Regions from separate parts of the Frankia sp. Mgl5 genome, predicted to be linked through region 2. Evidence: predicted binding sites of a transcription regulator. Region 2 holds the regulator's gene; each other region holds the start of a gene.
What was found. The regulator LexA, encoded in region 2, represses DNA repair genes until DNA is damaged. The targets are predictions, from matches to a motif close to CGAACNNNNGTTCG.
Positions count from the first base shown of each region.

Region 1: a site for LexA is predicted at 2,491-2,504, ahead of MXD62_RS32420 (HNH endonuclease signature motif containing protein). Genes of this name have one in related genera too.
Region 3: a site for LexA is predicted at 2,699-2,712, ahead of MXD62_RS15345 (SAV_6107 family HEPN domain-containing protein). Genes of this name have one in related genera too.

Region 1 covers NZ_JALKFY010000820.1:9,602-14,693, reverse strand. Annotated here, with positions in the region: gene MXD62_RS32430 (LacI family DNA-binding transcriptional regulator) at 59-1,096, shown strand; gene MXD62_RS32425 (SDR family NAD(P)-dependent oxidoreductase) at 1,280-2,050, shown strand; gene MXD62_RS32420 (HNH endonuclease signature motif containing protein) at 2,682-3,962, shown strand; gene MXD62_RS39510 (hypothetical protein) at 4,014-4,136, opposite strand; gene MXD62_RS32415 (acyl-CoA dehydrogenase family protein) at 4,523-5,092, shown strand, end outside.
Region 2 covers NZ_JALKFY010000614.1:58,492-63,583, forward strand. Annotated here, with positions in the region: gene hflX (GTPase HflX) at 7-1,515, shown strand; gene lexA (transcriptional repressor LexA) at 1,631-2,383, opposite strand; gene MXD62_RS14545 (LysM peptidoglycan-binding domain-containing protein) at 3,308-3,556, shown strand; gene nrdR (transcriptional regulator NrdR) at 3,979-4,539, shown strand.
Region 3 covers NZ_JALKFY010000616.1:51,716-56,807, forward strand. Annotated here, with positions in the region: gene MXD62_RS15335 (BTAD domain-containing putative transcriptional regulator) at 1-1,560, opposite strand, end outside; gene MXD62_RS15340 (hypothetical protein) at 1,858-2,673, shown strand; gene MXD62_RS15345 (SAV_6107 family HEPN domain-containing protein) at 2,789-3,454, shown strand; partial or broken gene MXD62_RS15350 (PHP domain-containing protein) at 3,497-5,092, shown strand, end outside.

The sequences.
Region 1 (5,092 bases), on a different contig from region 2:
GTGGGGGAGATCCGGACGACAATCGGGGGAAGGGCCAGGGACGACCGGAGGGGGCGCGATGGCCGGGACGGACGTTCCGAGTGTGAAGGACGTCGCGGCGCACGCCGGGGTGTCGCTGGGCACGGTGTCGAACGTGCTCAACCGGCCTGAGCTGGTCGCCCGGCCCACCCGGGAACGGGTGCTCGCCTCGATCGCCACCCTCGGCTTCGTCCGCAACGAGTCTGCGCGGCAACTGCGGGCCGGCGGCAGCCGGCTGCTCGCCTACGTGGTGCCCGACACCGCCAATCCCGTCTTCGCCGACGTCGGCGCCGGTGTCCAGGAGGTCGCGGATCGCGCCGAGCTGGCGGTGTTCCTGTGTAACAGCGGCGAGGAGTCCCGCCGACAGGCGACCTACCTGAGCCTGCTCGAACAGCAGCGCGTCGAGGGAGTCCTTCTCACGCCGGTGGGCGAGGTCGACGAGCCCCTGGCATCGCTGGCGCGGCGGGGGACACCGGTCGTGCTCGTCGACCGCGCCGGCGGGCCGGGGATCTGCTCGGTGACGGTCGACGACGTGGCCGGCGGTGAGCTCGCCGTGTCCCATCTGCTCGACAGTGGCCACACCCGGATCGCCTTCGTCGGAGGCCCGGGTCAGTGGCGGGTCGCCGACCGGCTCGCCGGCGCCCGCCGCGGCCTGCTGCACGCCGGTGCCGACCCGGACAGCCTGCTGCGGGTCGACACCCGCGGCGCCGACGTCGCCGCCGGCCGCCGGGCCGGGGAACGACTGGCCGGTCTGTCCGGCAGCGGACGTCCCACGGCCGTGCTCTGCGCCAACGACATGGTCGCCCTCGGCCTGTTGCAACAGGTGACGCGGCTCGGCCTGCGCGTCCCCGACGATCTCGCCGTGGCCGGCTACGAGGACATCGAGCTCGCCGCCGTGGCGGCGGTTCCGCTGACCTCCGTGGCGCGGCCGCGCCAGTTGCTGGGGCGTACCGCCGCCGAGCTGCTGCTGGCGGAGACGCGCGACCGCGCGGGACATGAGCACACCCAGGTCGTGCTGGCACCCGAGCTGGTGGTCCGGGCGTCCACCGGGCGCCGGCCGGCGGACGTCGTCGCCTGAGCACCGCCAAAGGGCCCGCACGCCTGCGGGTGGCGTGCGGCGGCCGGGAGCCGTACCCCCGGCGTGCCCCCGGCATGCGTGGCGGCACGGTTCGCGCTGGCTCGTTGTCGATCTCGTCCACGAGGGTGACCCGCTCCATGTGAGCGGCTGATCGGCGAGACTCGCACGGTGGCAGACGACACGATAAAGACACCTGACCAGCTCTTCGACCTCACCGGACGGGTCGCCGTCGTGACCGGCGGCAGCCGGGGGATCGGCCGCGCGGTTGCCGGGGGACTCGCCGCGGCCGGCGCCGACGTCGTCGTCGCCAGCCGCAAGATCGAGGCCTGCCAGGCCGCGGCCGCCGAGATCGAGGCCGAGACCAGTCGGCGGGCGTTTCCCGTCGCCTGCCACGTCGGCCGGTGGGACGACTGCGACCGCCTCGCCGACGCGGTCTACGACGAGTTCGGCCGTTGCGACGTCCTGGTGAACAACGCCGGGATGTCCCCCGTCTACGACACCCTCACCTCGGTGACCCAGGAGCTCTACGACAAGGTCCACGCGGTGAACGCGGGTGGCCCGTTCCGGCTGAGCGCCCTCGTGGGATCGAGGATGGCGGCCGGCGACGGCGGGTCGATCATCAACGTGACGACGGCGGGTTCGTTGCGCCCCAACGCGAGCGACCTCCCCTACGCCATGGCGAAGGCGGCCCTCAACGCCCTGACCCTCGGGCTGGCCGGAGCGTGGTCGCCCAAGGTGCGCGCGAACCTGGTGCTTCCTGGCGCGTTCGACACCGACATAACCAAGGCCTGGGGCCCGGACGCGAAGCGCCTGGCCGGCGAGATGAATCCGATGAAGCGGATCGGTGCGCCCGGAGACATGGTCGGCGTCTGCGTCTTCCTGGCGAGCGCTGCGGCCAGCTATGTGAACGGCGCACAGATCCTCGTCGACGGTGGCCTCTTCCGGACTCTCTGACCGTGCGTTCCGGCCCGGCACCCGTCGGGCCGGAACGCTGGAGCGGGAGCAGGGCGTCCTCTACCGCGTGGGTCTTCACGGCGATCACGGCGGACGGAAAACCGAACTCGTCGGCGGCGCATCATACCGAGCATGGCATCGCCCGCGCACCCGACGATGTACGCAAGGCTTTCCGGCGGCTGCCTGCCGGTGAGTCAGTAGACTCCTAGCGCCTTCAGGAATCGCTCACTATTCTGAAATTAATGTTCAGTGTCTCGCTCTGGGGAGCCCTGAGACATCTCGAAGGTATCACGAGTCGCGTCGTAGTCAAGGCTTGCGGAAATACGCCGAGACCATTTTTGTGACCACACAAGATTTCCTGATGGATATGCAGGATTGCGTGAACTGGGCGTGGTCTCTCTCGCGAGCCACTTGTCCTTCCCGCCCGTCAGTCATAGCGTCGAACGCACGTTCGATCCAAACGGCTTGATGGATAGGCGGTGACACCGTGGCCTCTGCTCCCGGCTCGAGGTGTGGTGCGTCGCTGCGTGGGCGGCGCACCGTCGCTCACGCGCCCGGTACCAGGAGCGGTTCTGCTGCCACATCCGCCGGGTCAGCCCGCCGGCCCGTACCCGGGGATGAGGCTGCCACCGTGACCGGAAGGCCGACGGCGCACTCGGCCGGCCCAGAAGAAGGCGCGGGGGAGACGAGCGGCGGCCTCCTTACCCGCGAGGCGCTCGACATGAAGGCAGGCGATCTGCTCAGGGAGATCTCTCGTGTCGTGCGCGTGATCGCGGCTGGCCACGCGGGTCTGCTGACCCTGCTGGCTCAGTTCGCAGCCCTCCGGCTCCCGCCGGGCGCCGGGCAGTCGCTGATGTCCGACGAGTTCGTACCAGAAGAGGTAGCCGCCGCGATGGCGGTCTCGCCCCAGTCGGCCACGGCCCAGACAGCGTTCGCCTGCACGGTCACCCGGCGTCTCCCGAACGCGGTCGACGCACTCAGGGCGGGAGTTCTGGATCTCCAACGGCTGCACGCACTGGAGAAGGCGGTGCACCCACTCGACGATCGCGCCGCGGGCGAGGTCGAGGCGCGTGTGCTCGCCGGAGGAGCGCGACCGAACCGGCGTGCCTTCACCGATGCCTGCCGGCGCGCCGTGGCCAAGGTCGACCCGCAGGGGGCGGCGGACCGGGCGGAGACCCGGCGCAGGGACCGGCGGGTGTGGGTCTCGCCTGACGAGGACGGGACAAGCTCGCTCGGCGCTGTCCTTCCCGCGGAGGACGCCGAGGCCTGCTACCGGCGGATCGATCAGGCTGCCCGCTCCATCAGCGACAACAGGTCCGCGGGGGATGACCGGACCCGCGACCAGATTCGTGCCGACGTGCTGGTCGACCTGCTCACGGGCCGAGGCAGCCACGCCGCGCCGATGCCGTGCGAGATTCAGGTCGTCGTACCTGTGACGACCCTGATCGGCCTGTCCGACGACCCCGGAGAGATCCCGGGGTACGGCCCGATCCCCGCTCGAATCGCCAGGGAGATGGCCGACCGGCCCGGCTCGACCTGGCGGCGGATTCTGACCGATCCACAAGGGCATCTGGTCGAGGTCGCCGACCGGCGTCTCCCTAACGCCGCGCAGGTCCGCCATGTTCGCGCCCGCAACCGAACCTGCGTTTTCACGGGCTGCACCCGACCCTCACAGCACACTGACACCGATCACACCGTACCTTTCTCCGAGGACGGTCGGACCCTAACCATGAACCTCGGCCCGCTGTGCCGCCGACACCACCGGATGAAACATCGCGGCCACTGGAAAGTCACCCAACCAGAGGAAGGGACCTTCGTGTGGGTCAGCCCTCTCGGGCGAACCAGCATCACCAACCCCCACACATATCTCGAAGTCGATACGCGCGTAGGAAGAGAAAATGGGGTGCATTGATTTTGAGGTACGGTTTTATCGGATACGACGTGTCGAGGACCGTGCGGAGCATCACGCGGGCCTCCGTTCCCGGTGGACCGCTTCGCGGGCTTCCTCCTTGAACTGGGAGATCGTCTTCAGGTCGTCGATGCGGCACGGCGCGAGCAGACGCACCTGCTCGCCGCCGATCGTCACGCTTTGCTCCCGTCCCAGTCCAGCCATCAAGATCTCTCCGGGAAGGCTGGCGCACGCCTGGGACCTGGGCAGGGTTGCCGTCCCGGCGCAGGGGAGGGCGCGAGCTCGTGACGGCGGTGACGGGAGGCGTGGTGTGGTGATAGCTTCCTCTCACCGAAAAGAATCTTCTTCTCATCCAGTGAGAATCGAATGGGGTGGGCGGCCAGGAGTCGGGTGGTGTGCAGGAGCCCTGCCGGCCGCCGGTGACTGGTGTGTCGTGCGCTCCGCCGTCCGCGCCGGGTCCTCCGCCGCCGGGTCAGGGAGGACCGCGATGCCGATACCTGCCGAGTTCGCAGACCGACAGCCCGTGACGGTAGCTGCCGTGTTCCGCGCCGAGGTCGCGTGAGATGGACGTCGCGGACTTCAGGTCGGATCTCCAGGCGTGGCTTGCCGAGAACGACCTGACCCCAGGACCCGACCACTCCCTCGACGGGCAGGTGGCCCAGCTCGCGCGGGTGCGCCGCGCCCTGTACGACGCGGGCTGGATGCGTCACGGCTGGCCCGCCGAGGTCGGTGGCCTCGGTGGCCCGGCGGTGCTGCGCGCCGTACTCGGCGAGGAGGTGGCCAGCCGCGGTCTGGCCGAACCGGGCATCTACTCGATGGTCGAGGTACTTGTCCCGACCATGATTTCCTATGCGTCGCCGGCGCTGGCGGCCGAGATGGTGCCGCTGCTGCTGTCCGGTACCGAGAGCTGGTGCCAGGGGTTCTCCGAGCCGGGGTCGGGCAGTGACCTGGCGTCGCTGTCCACCCGGGCGGAGCCCCGTGGGGACGACTGGGTGGTCAACGGGCAGAAGGTCTGGACGAGCCTGGCTCAGTACTCCGAGCGCTGCGTGCTGCTCACCCGCACCGCCCCGGGCCACGGCGGGATCACGGCGTTCTTCGTCGACATGGACACCCCCGGCATCACCGTCCGCCCG
Region 2 (5,092 bases):
GATGGTATGAGTCTTCGCGCTGACGCCGCTGTGGCGTCCACCCCGCATCTGAAACTGCACTCGGGCGACGGCGGCCACGACGGCCACGAGGGTCGTGACGGTCGCGCCGGCACCGCGCTCGCCCTGGCCGAGGCCGACGGGTTCTCGTTCTTCGACGAGGAGGGCGACGGGCTCGACCTGGAGGACCGTGGCGCGCTGCGCCGTGTCCCGGGCCTCACCACCGAGCTCGAGGACATCACCGAGGTCGAGTACCGCCAGCTCCGGCTGGAACAGGTCGTTCTGATCGGGGTGTGGACGTCGGGCTCGCAGGTCGAGGCCGAGGCTTCCATGACGGAGCTGGCCGCGCTCGCCACCACCGCCGGCTCGGTCGTGCTCGACGCGCTCGTGCAGCGCCGGGACAGGCCCGACGCAGCGACCTTCGTGGGCTCCGGCAAGGCCAAGGAGCTCGCCGAGATCGTACTGGCGACCGGCGCGGACACGGTGATCTGCGACGGCGAGCTGACCCCCGGCCAGCTGCGCCAGCTCGAGGAGGTCGTCAAGGTCAAGGTGATCGACCGGACGGCGCTGATCCTCGACATCTTCGCTCAGCACGCGACGTCGCGCGAGGGCAAGGCGCAGGTCGAGCTCGCCCAGCTGCAGTACATGCTGCCGAGGCTGCGCGGCTGGGGTGAGTCGATGTCCCGGCAGGCCGCCAGCGGCGGCCGGGCGCCGATCGGTACCCGTGGCCCCGGTGAGACGAAGATCGAGACGGACCGTCGCCGGCTGCGCGCGCGCATCACCAAGCTGCGCCGAGAGCTCACCGGGATGGCCACCGTCCGGGCGACCAAGAGGTCGTCGCGCCGCCGCGGTGCCGTTCCCGCCGTCGCGATCGCCGGCTACACCAACGCCGGCAAGTCGTCGCTGCTCAACCGACTGACCGGGGCGGGCGTACTGGTCGAGGACGCGCTGTTCGCGACCCTCGACCCGACGGTGCGCCGGGCCACGCTGCCCGACGGCCGGATCTTCACCCTGGCCGACACGGTCGGCTTCGTGCGCCACCTGCCGCACCAGATCGTCGAGGCGTTCCGTTCGACGCTCGAGGAGGTGGTGGACGCCGACCTCGTCCTGCACGTCGTCGACGGTTCGGCCCCGGACCCGATGGGGCAGATCTCGGCCGTGCGCGAGGTGCTCGCCGAGATCGACGCGGCCGGGGTGCCCGAGCTCATCGTGGTCAACAAGGTGGACGCGGTCGACCCGACCACGCTCGCCGTCCTGCGCCAGGCGGTGCCGGACGCCATCTTTGTCTCGGCGCGGTCCGGGGCGGGGCTGCAGGAGCTGGTGGAGGCGCTCTCGGCGCGGATACCGCACCCGGAGGTCGAGATGTCCCTGCTGGTGCCCTACACCCGGGGCGATCTCGTCTCCCGCATCCACCAGATCGGCGAGGTGCTCCGAGTCGAGCACACCGGCAAGGGCACCGAGGTCGCCGCGCGCGTGCCCGTGGGCCTGGCCGCCGAGCTGGAGCCGTTCCGCGCCTGACGACCCTGCCTGAACACCAGCCCCGACGGAACACCGCGAGCTGAACACCGCACCGGTCAGACGCCTGACGTCTGACCGGTGCCCGGCCTGCCCGGTGCCGGCCGCGTGCCGGGGATCAGACCCGGCGCATCACCGCCACGATGCGGCCGAGGATGGTCGCGTCCTCGGCCGGGATGTCGGAGAAGGCCGGGTTCTCCGGCGCCAGCCACACCCGGCCGTCGCGCTGCCGGAACCGCTTGACCGTGGCCTCTCCATCGATCATCGCCGCGACGATCTCGCCGTTGTCCGCCACCGGCTGCTGCCGGACGACGACGAAGTCGCCGTCACAGATGGCGGCATTGATCATCGATTGGCCGACCACCTTGAGCAGGAACAGAGTTCCCTCGCCGACGATCTCCTTCGGCAGTGGGTAGACGTCCTCGATCGCCTGCTCGGCGAGGATCGGCCCACCGGCCGCGATCCGCCCCACCAGGGGGACGTAGGTGGGCGTGCCGGCCTCCAGCGCCGTTGTCTCGGCGGGTGCGCCGGCCGCCGCCGCGGCACCCGCGCGGGAACGCCCGCCGGCCTTCGCGCCGCCGATCGGAAGCACCTCCATCGCCCGCGGCCGGTTCGGGTCGCGCCGGAGGAACCCCTTCTCCTGCAGCACCTTGAGCTGGTGCGCGACGCTGCTGGTGCTGGTCAGGCCGACAGCCTCGCCGATCTCCCGGACGCTCGGCGGGTATCCGCGCCGCTCCACCGCGGACCGGATGACCTCGAGCACCTTCTTCTGCCGCTGCGTCAGGCCCGAGGCGTCCGCGGGGCTGTCGGGAAAATCCCGGACGTTGCCACGGGTGTCACCTCGGCGGGTACCCCGTTCCTGGCTGGTCATCGCCTACCGCTCTCCTGTCGATGCTTACGCGCGGCGGATGGTGCCACCGGCGGCTGCCAAGGACCGGGTGGTCGACGGCCCGGCTCCGCCAACACCCACCCGGTCGTTCCAATGCTTTGTCCGATTAGTAACTTTTGATCGGTTCGGCTGATCGGTTTGGCGGGGTCCTTCGTGCTCGGTTCATCTCGCACGATCGTCCACAACTGATCGTCCTTGACGGTAGTCGGCCGGTCGCCGAATCTCAAACGTCTGTTCGAGCGTGTCGGGGGAAGTGTGCGTGGTGGCCGTGTAAGAATCGCTCAGGCGTTCGATCGAACAAGTGTTCGTGCCTGGGAGGTTGGCATGACCGACGGTGGCGGTGCGGCCGGTGGGAATGCGTCAGTTCGGCGGGGTCACCCGGTGTCCCGCAGCTGCGCGCTGCGGCAGGGTGCGCAGGTCGCGACGGGTGCGCGGGGGGCACGTGGCGTGCGTGGAGCCGCGGTGGGCGGAGTCGCCGTCCGTGGCCGCGGGGTGCGGGGGGTGGCGGTGCGCGGCATGGGCCGCGTGCCGGTAGGGCGCCCGGTTCGCTCTCGTGGCGCCCGATGTGGTCTCTCGGGGGCTGCTCCGGCTGCCACGGTGCCGCCTGCTGAGTCCAGGCGGGGCGGTGAGCGGCGATCCGGGGCGTCCGTCATCGAGATGCCCGGCATGTGGTGGCGTGAGGCAGCCGTCGGGTTGGCCGCGGCCGGGTCGGCCGCCACGGTGCCCGAGCCGCGTCCTGGGCCGAGCGGGCAGTCCCAGCCCCAGCGTCCCCGGCCTCAGCCCCACGCCCGGCCTGAGGCTCGACCTCGACCTCGACCTCGGGCCGGGTCCCGGTCGCGGGCCGGTGGGCGGGGGAGGTCGGGTGCGCGGCCGCCGCTGCGGCTGACCAGGCGCGGCCGCGTCGTCGTGGTGGCGCTGGCGAGCACGGTCCTCGGCCTTGTCTTCTCGTTGGTGCTGGTGACGGCGTCACAGGCGTTCACCGGCGTCCCGGTGAGCTACCGGACGCACGTCGTGCGGTCCGGGGAGACGCTCTGGGAGATCGCCCACGAGGCCGCCCCCGAGGCCGACACCCGCGACACCGTCCGCGGGCTCATGACCCTGAACGGCCTCGACACGGTGACGCTCACGCCCGGTCAGGAGCTCCGGCTCCCCTGACCCGGCTTTCCTGCTGCGGCCCCGATGCCCCGATGCCCCGGTGGCTCGATGCCCGATGGCTCGGCGGCCCGGCATGCCCGGCATGCCCGGTGCGTTCGGTGTGCCAGGTGTTGCGGCTGCCCCACCGAGGGCACGTCCGGCTGGTGTCACCGCCTGTCGTGGCCCCGGCGCGGGCTGGCGAGAACACACCTGAGGACCACATGCACCGGAGGGGTCGGTGTCGGATCTGTCGGGGGTGTGCGCTACGGTGGACACAACATCTTGTAGTTTCAGCACCGCAAGTCATCCACAGGTTGTTACACAGGTAATCCACAGGGCCTTGACCGTCTGTCCACGGGGCCGCCGGTCGAGGTGACGGAACCCAGTCGGACGCACCCCGCGGGCGGCAGTGTCAGCCTGCCCGGGGTGGAGGGGAGCGGACCATGCGGTGCCCTTTCTGCCGGCATCCCGACAGCCGTGTCGTCGACAGCAGGGAGGCCGAGGAAGGCGCCGCGATCCGGCGCCGGCGGTCGTGTCCGGCCTGTGGCCGTCGGTTCACGACCATGGAGGAGGCCTCCTTGCGGGTCCGTAAGCGCAGCGGGGCCACCGAGCCCTTCAGCCGCGCGAAGGTGATCGTGGGAGTGCGCAAGGCGTGCCAGGGCCGCCCCGTCCGGTCGGACGATCTGGCGCTGCTGGCGGAGCGGGTCGAGGAGACGGTGCGCTCCTCGGGCTCCGCGGAGGTGGCCGCCGAGGATGTCGGCCGAGCGATCCTCGGCCCCCTCCGAGAGTTGGACGAGGTGGCCTACCTCCGCTTCGCCTCCGTCTACCTGGCGTTCGAGTCGCTCGGCGACTTCGAGGCGGCGATCGCGGCCCTGCGTGCCGAGTCGGCTGGCGGCGGTGAGCCGCCCGTCGCCGGGAAGCCGACCGCGATGCCGGCGGCCACCGGGGCCTCGGCTGTCGTCGTTCCGGTGACCACGGGCCCACGGGCGGCGGCCGGCCCCTGACGCACCGGCCCGAGGTCCCGGAACCGGGATCCGGGCGTCCATGAGTGACCCAGCCTGATCCGCGCCGGCCTCACGAACCCGGCCGGTGGGCCGCCTGCCGGCTCCGGCATCGCGGGCCGGGCGCGGGGGAGGCGTCGAGGCGCGGTCCGGCGAGCGTCCAGGTCCGTGTAACGACCTGGAATGGAACCAGCCTGGAGCCGTGTCGGTGCGGAGTCGGAGCCACACCGGTCTCGGAGCCGCGGTGGTCCGTGTACTGCGCGAGGCCACGGAAGCCGCCCGCGGCGCACGTAATACAGGCATCGGCGCATGCGCCGCGGCCAGCACCTTTGCACCTGATGTTCGGACCCGACCACCTGTGCCCCTGCCCCGCCCCCGACCCGATCCCGTCCGGCGCGGCCACGGGCATCGAGCGCCACCAGCCGGACCGGCCACCTCGGGTACGCCGCCGTGCCCGCCGGATCCGGCACGGCCTCAGGCCCCACATACCGTCCCAGACCCCACGCACACCCCGGCCGATCAGCGGAACAGCTGATCCGGCCATCCCGCCCTGCAC
Region 3 (5,092 bases), on a different contig from region 2:
CCCGAAGCTGGCGCGGACCTCGAGGTCGCCCGCCTCCAGCCAGGACAGCCTGTCCCGCTCGTTGGCCAGCCGGGAGGCCAGCCGCGTCAGTCGCCAGTGTGGGTGGGCGGCCAGCTTGCGCCCCGCGATCTGAATGGCGAGCGGCAGGTACCCGCACAGCCCCACGATGTCGCGTGCCGCCTCCGGCTCCGCGCTCACCCGCCGCTCGTCGACCACCTTGGAGAGCAGCTCCACGGCGTCGCCGGGGTGCAGGACGTCGACCATCCAGTAGGAGGGGGTCAGCCCGTGCATCCGCGAGCGGCTGGTGACGATGACCACGCTGCCGGGGCTGGTCGGGAGCAGCGGGCGGATCTGCGCCTCGTTCGCCGCGTTGTCCAGCAGGATCAGCACCCGGCGGTTGACCAGCAGCGACCGGTACACCTCGACCAGATGGTCGGGGTCGGAGGGAACCGCGGCCCGGCTTACCCCCATCGCCTGGACGAAGCGGCCCAGCACGCGGTGCGGGTCGAGCGGTTCGCTGGTGCCGCGCAGGTCCACGTACAGGGCGTCGGCGAACTGGGCGCGGACGCGGTGGGCCACGTACACCGCGAGCGCGGTCTTCCCCGCCCCGGCCTTGCCGGCGATCGCGGCGACGACCGTCCCCTTCGCGCCCGCCACCGGGTCGGTGAGGGTGGCCAGGATCTGGCCCCGGATCGTGTCGCGGCCGGTGAACTCCTCGATGTCGGGCGGGAGCTGGTAGACGCCCTGCCCGGTGGGCGGCGCCGACACCGGCCGGCCCAGTGCACGTGGCGGCGTCCAGGCCAGGCCCGGATCGGCGCGCAGGACGTCCTCCTGGAGCCGTTGCAGCAGCGGGGATTCCAGACCGAGATCGTGGAGTGCCTCAAGGCCTTCCCGGCAGGCCCGGGCGGCGTCCTCGGTGCGGCCGTCGCGGTAGAAGGCGAGAACAAGCTCCCGGCGCAGCCCGTCGTCGTGCGGATGTCTCGTGACGAGCATCCGCAGATCGCCGATGACCTCGCGGTGTCGGCCCAGCGACAGATCGGCTGAGATTCGCGTCTTCTGGATGTCAAGGTGAAGCTCTGTCAGTTTTTCGACGTAGCCCGTTGTGAAGGGATAGTCGACGAGATCGACCAAAGGTTGGCCGCGCCAGAGCGCCTGCGCCTCCTGCAACGGTGCGATGGCGCTGACCGGGTCACCGTCCTCGATGGCGCGCCGGCCCTGCTCCAACAGCCGCCGGGCGCGTTCGGCGTCGATCTGCGCCGGCCCTACGTCGAGTAGATAACCGGCTCCCCGGCGGATAAGCACCTGGGCTGAGCTGGGGCTCTCCAGCCGGCGGCGCAGCTCGCTGACGTGTGTCCGCAGGGTGGCGAGTGCCCTTTCCGGGGCTGGTTCGCTCCAGATCACCTCGATCAGGCGCTGGGTGGACAGCACCTGCCCGGCCTCGAGCAGCAGCGCCGCGAGCAGCACCTTTCGCTGGGTGCCGCCGAGCACGACGGGAACACCGCCCGCGGTGACCTCCAACGGCCCCAGGACGGCGAACTGGAGCCGGTCCGGATCGGGCATCTGGTCCTCTCGGGAGAATGCGGTCGCCGGTGCGGTGCGGTGCGGCGCGCCGGCGGTGTTCGTCCTTCTGATTCTGCCTTTCCCGCGGCGGCCCGTGGCGGACACCGGGACAACCGCGGAATCGTCGCGCGTGCGATTCGACGCTTTCAACTCCGGGTCAACGGCAGCCGTGATCGGGTGTGTACCGGTTGTTGATCGGTCCGGGGTGCACTCGTTGTCGAGAGCCATACCGGGCCGCCGCGCATTTCGGCGGGGGGTGTTCGGGGTCCCGCGGTGGCTGGAGGGAGGGTGTCGATCATGTCGATCTTCGAGTTCTCGGGTATCGGAGCGGTGACGGGTGCGTCCCGCGGCGGAGCGGACGAGGCACCGGATCACCGCCGCCGTGACGGCGGCGCGCGGCGGGCGGCCGTGGACCGGGCTGACGTGAGCCGGGTGGAGGCGGGCCGGGCGGGTGCCGAGGGGGCCGGCGCGGGCCGCCGCGGGGTGGCGCCCGGCCTCGCCGCGCGGCTGGACGGCCTGCTGCCGCTGGAGGTGGGCTACGACTTCGTGTCGGGCACCCGCAACCAGGTGTGGGTGCGCGGTGACCGGGCGGCCGTCCTCGAGAGGTGGCATCGGGACGGCGGGGTGGAGCTCATGGTCGCCGACCGCCCGTTCCGGCTGGAGTCGGACCTCGACGGCGTGGGGGTGCGGGTGGTCGATCCGGTGGCGCGGCTGCCGCTCGCCGCGTTCCGGCCCCGGCCGCGGGGCGGCCTGGTCGACCTCGCGGACGGCTCCACGCTGCGCTGGCTGCGCCCGCGCCGCCGGGCCGCCGGGTACGTCTTCGAGCGCGGATTCGTCGGCTGGAAGAACGCCAACGTGGTCCGGTTCGCGCACGACGGGGTCGCGATCGTTCTGGTGGACCCGTCCGACCTGACGCGCCATCGCCCGCCGGTGGCCCGCCCGGACTTCGGCGCCGGGACGGTGGCCGACCCGCGCCGGGGCTGGGTGCCCGAGGTAACGGTGCTCGTGCTGCTCGGCTGGTTCCTCCTGCTGCTGGAGGACGACCCGGTGCCTTCGGCGCCCGCTTACCCCGATCTTGACCCGTCCGGGTGGCGCGCCGCGCCGTCAGGTTGACGGTCTGCCTGCTCGGGATTATCTTCGAACATGCGTTCGATTATGTCGGTGTCGGGGCGACCGGTGCCGGAGCGGGTTGGCGTCAGCGCAGGTCGGCACCGGAGAGGTGATCCCAGTGGGCGCGGTTCGGCGGAGCACTGCCAGCGGGTTCGGAGTGGCCGGCGACCAGGGCGCGGTGAGCCGTCACGGCGGTGCCGGTCGGTACGAGGGGGGCGGTCGGCTGGAGGGGTTCGGCGTGCGGGATGCCGGCCGGCCGGGCCCGCCCGGCCCCACGGGCGCTGCGCGCGAGCCCGGTCCCGGCACGCGGGGGCAGGTCCCCGGGCAGGTCCCGGGCAGGACGATGCTTCCCGCCTCGGGGCTGCCGCGGCGCTCCCGGGACGAGCTCCTCACCTCGGCCCGGCGCGGGCTGGCCGAGGCGGCCTTCACCCGCCCGGCGGGTGAGCGCTACGCGCTGGCGCATCTCGCCGCGCTGCGGGCCGCGGCCGCCGTTCTCGCCGCCCGCGCGCAGCCCCGTCCGGGTCATCGGGGCCGCCCGGCGAGCGCGTGGCGGCTGCTCGCGCTGGTGGCTCCCGAGCTCGAGGAGTGGGCGGCGTTCTTCGCCGCGGGCGCCGGCCGGCGAGCCGCGGCCGAGGCCGGGCTCGCCGTCGTGACGGCCAGGGATGCCGACGACCTCGTCCGCCAGGTGGAGATCTTCCTCGGGCTCGTCGAGGCGGCGCTCGGCGTGCCCTCCCAGCCCCCGTTGTCGCAGGCCGCGTCCTCTGAGGGGGGGATGTGGCGCTGAGCACGCCGCACCTGACTGAGACCATCCGTGGCTGAGGGGCCGGTGGTCCCCTACGCGGAGCTGCACTGCCATTCGGCCTTCAGCTTCCTCGACGGCGCCAGCCAGCCCGAGGACCTGGTCGCGGAGGCTGTCCGGCTGGGCCTGTCGGCGCTCGCGCTCACCGATCACGACGGCATGTACGGCATCGTCCGGTTCGCGGAGGCGGCGGTGGAGGTCGGGCTGCCCACCGTGTTCGGCACGGAGGTCTCGTTCAAGTCCACGGTCCCGCGCGGCGGGGCGCCCGACCCGGCCGCGACCCATCTGGTGATCCTCGCCCGTGACGCCGAGGGATACCGCCGGCTGTCCCGGGCGGTCTCCGACGCCCACCTGGCCAGCGGGGAGAAAGGCGTGCTGATCGCGGAGCCGGAGGCGTTCGCGGCCGCCGCCGGTGGGCACTGGCAGGTGCTCACCGGGTGCCGCGAGGGCGCGGTTCCCCAGGAGCCGGTCGCCGGAGGCACCAGCCTCTCCGGGCCGGCGCCGGCTCCCGAGGGCTTCCCGGGCGCGGCCGCCGGCCGCGCCGCCCTGGACGAGCTGGTCGCCCTGTTCGGCCGGGAGAACGTCGCGGTCGAGCTGTGGGATCACGCCGCCCCGCTGGACTCGGCCCGCAACGACGCCCTCACCGGGCTTGCGCGGGACGCCGGGCTGCCGGTCGTCGCCTCCGGCAACGTCCACTACGCCACCCCGGCGTCGGCGCGGCTGGCGGCGACGATGGCCGCCGTGCGGGCGCGCCGCTCCCTCGACGAGATGGACGGCTGGCCGCCCCCCGCCCGAACGGCCCACCTGCGTTCCGGCGCGGAGATGGCGGCCCGGTTCGCCCGCTTTCCGGACGCCGTTCGCGCCGCGGCCCGCATCGGCGCGGAGTGCGCGTTCAGGCTCGACCTGGTCGCGCCGAGCCTGCCGGACTTCCCCGTACCGGCCGGGCACGACGAGGCGAGCTGGCTGCGGCTGCTCACCATGCAGGGCGCGGCCCGCCGGTACGGCCCGGCCCGGGCCGAACGGGTGGCGGGTGCCTACGACCAGCTCGTCCACGAGCTGAAGCTGATCGAGCGCCTGGGCTTCCCGGGCTACTTCCTGATCGTTCACGACATCGTCGAGTTCTGCCGGCGCAGCGACATCCTCTGCCAGGGGCGGGGATCGGCGGCGAACTCGGCGGTCTGCTACGCGCTGGGCATCACCAACGTCGACGCGGTGTCCTTCGGGCTGCTGTTCGAGCGTTTTCTCGCCCCCGAGTGGGACGGGCCACCCGACATCGACCTGGACATCGAGTCGGGGCGCCGAGAGGAGGTCATCCAGTACATCTACGGCCGCTATGGCCGGGACAGAGCCGCGCAGGTGGCGAATGTGATCACCTATCGGCCCCGGTCCGCGGTGCGGGACGTCGCCCGGGCCCTGGGGTTCTCGCCCGGCCAGCAGGACGCCTGGCCACGCCAGATCGACCGGTGGCCGCCGCCACCGCCCGGAACGGCCGCCGCGCCCCGGGTGCCGCCGTCCCCGGCGGGGACGGGTGTGCCCGTGCCGAGCCCGCCCTCGCCGTCGTCCGCCGGCCGTTCCGGGGCGGGGGAGGGCCGGCCGGCGGCACTGCGGGGTGCCCCCACCGAG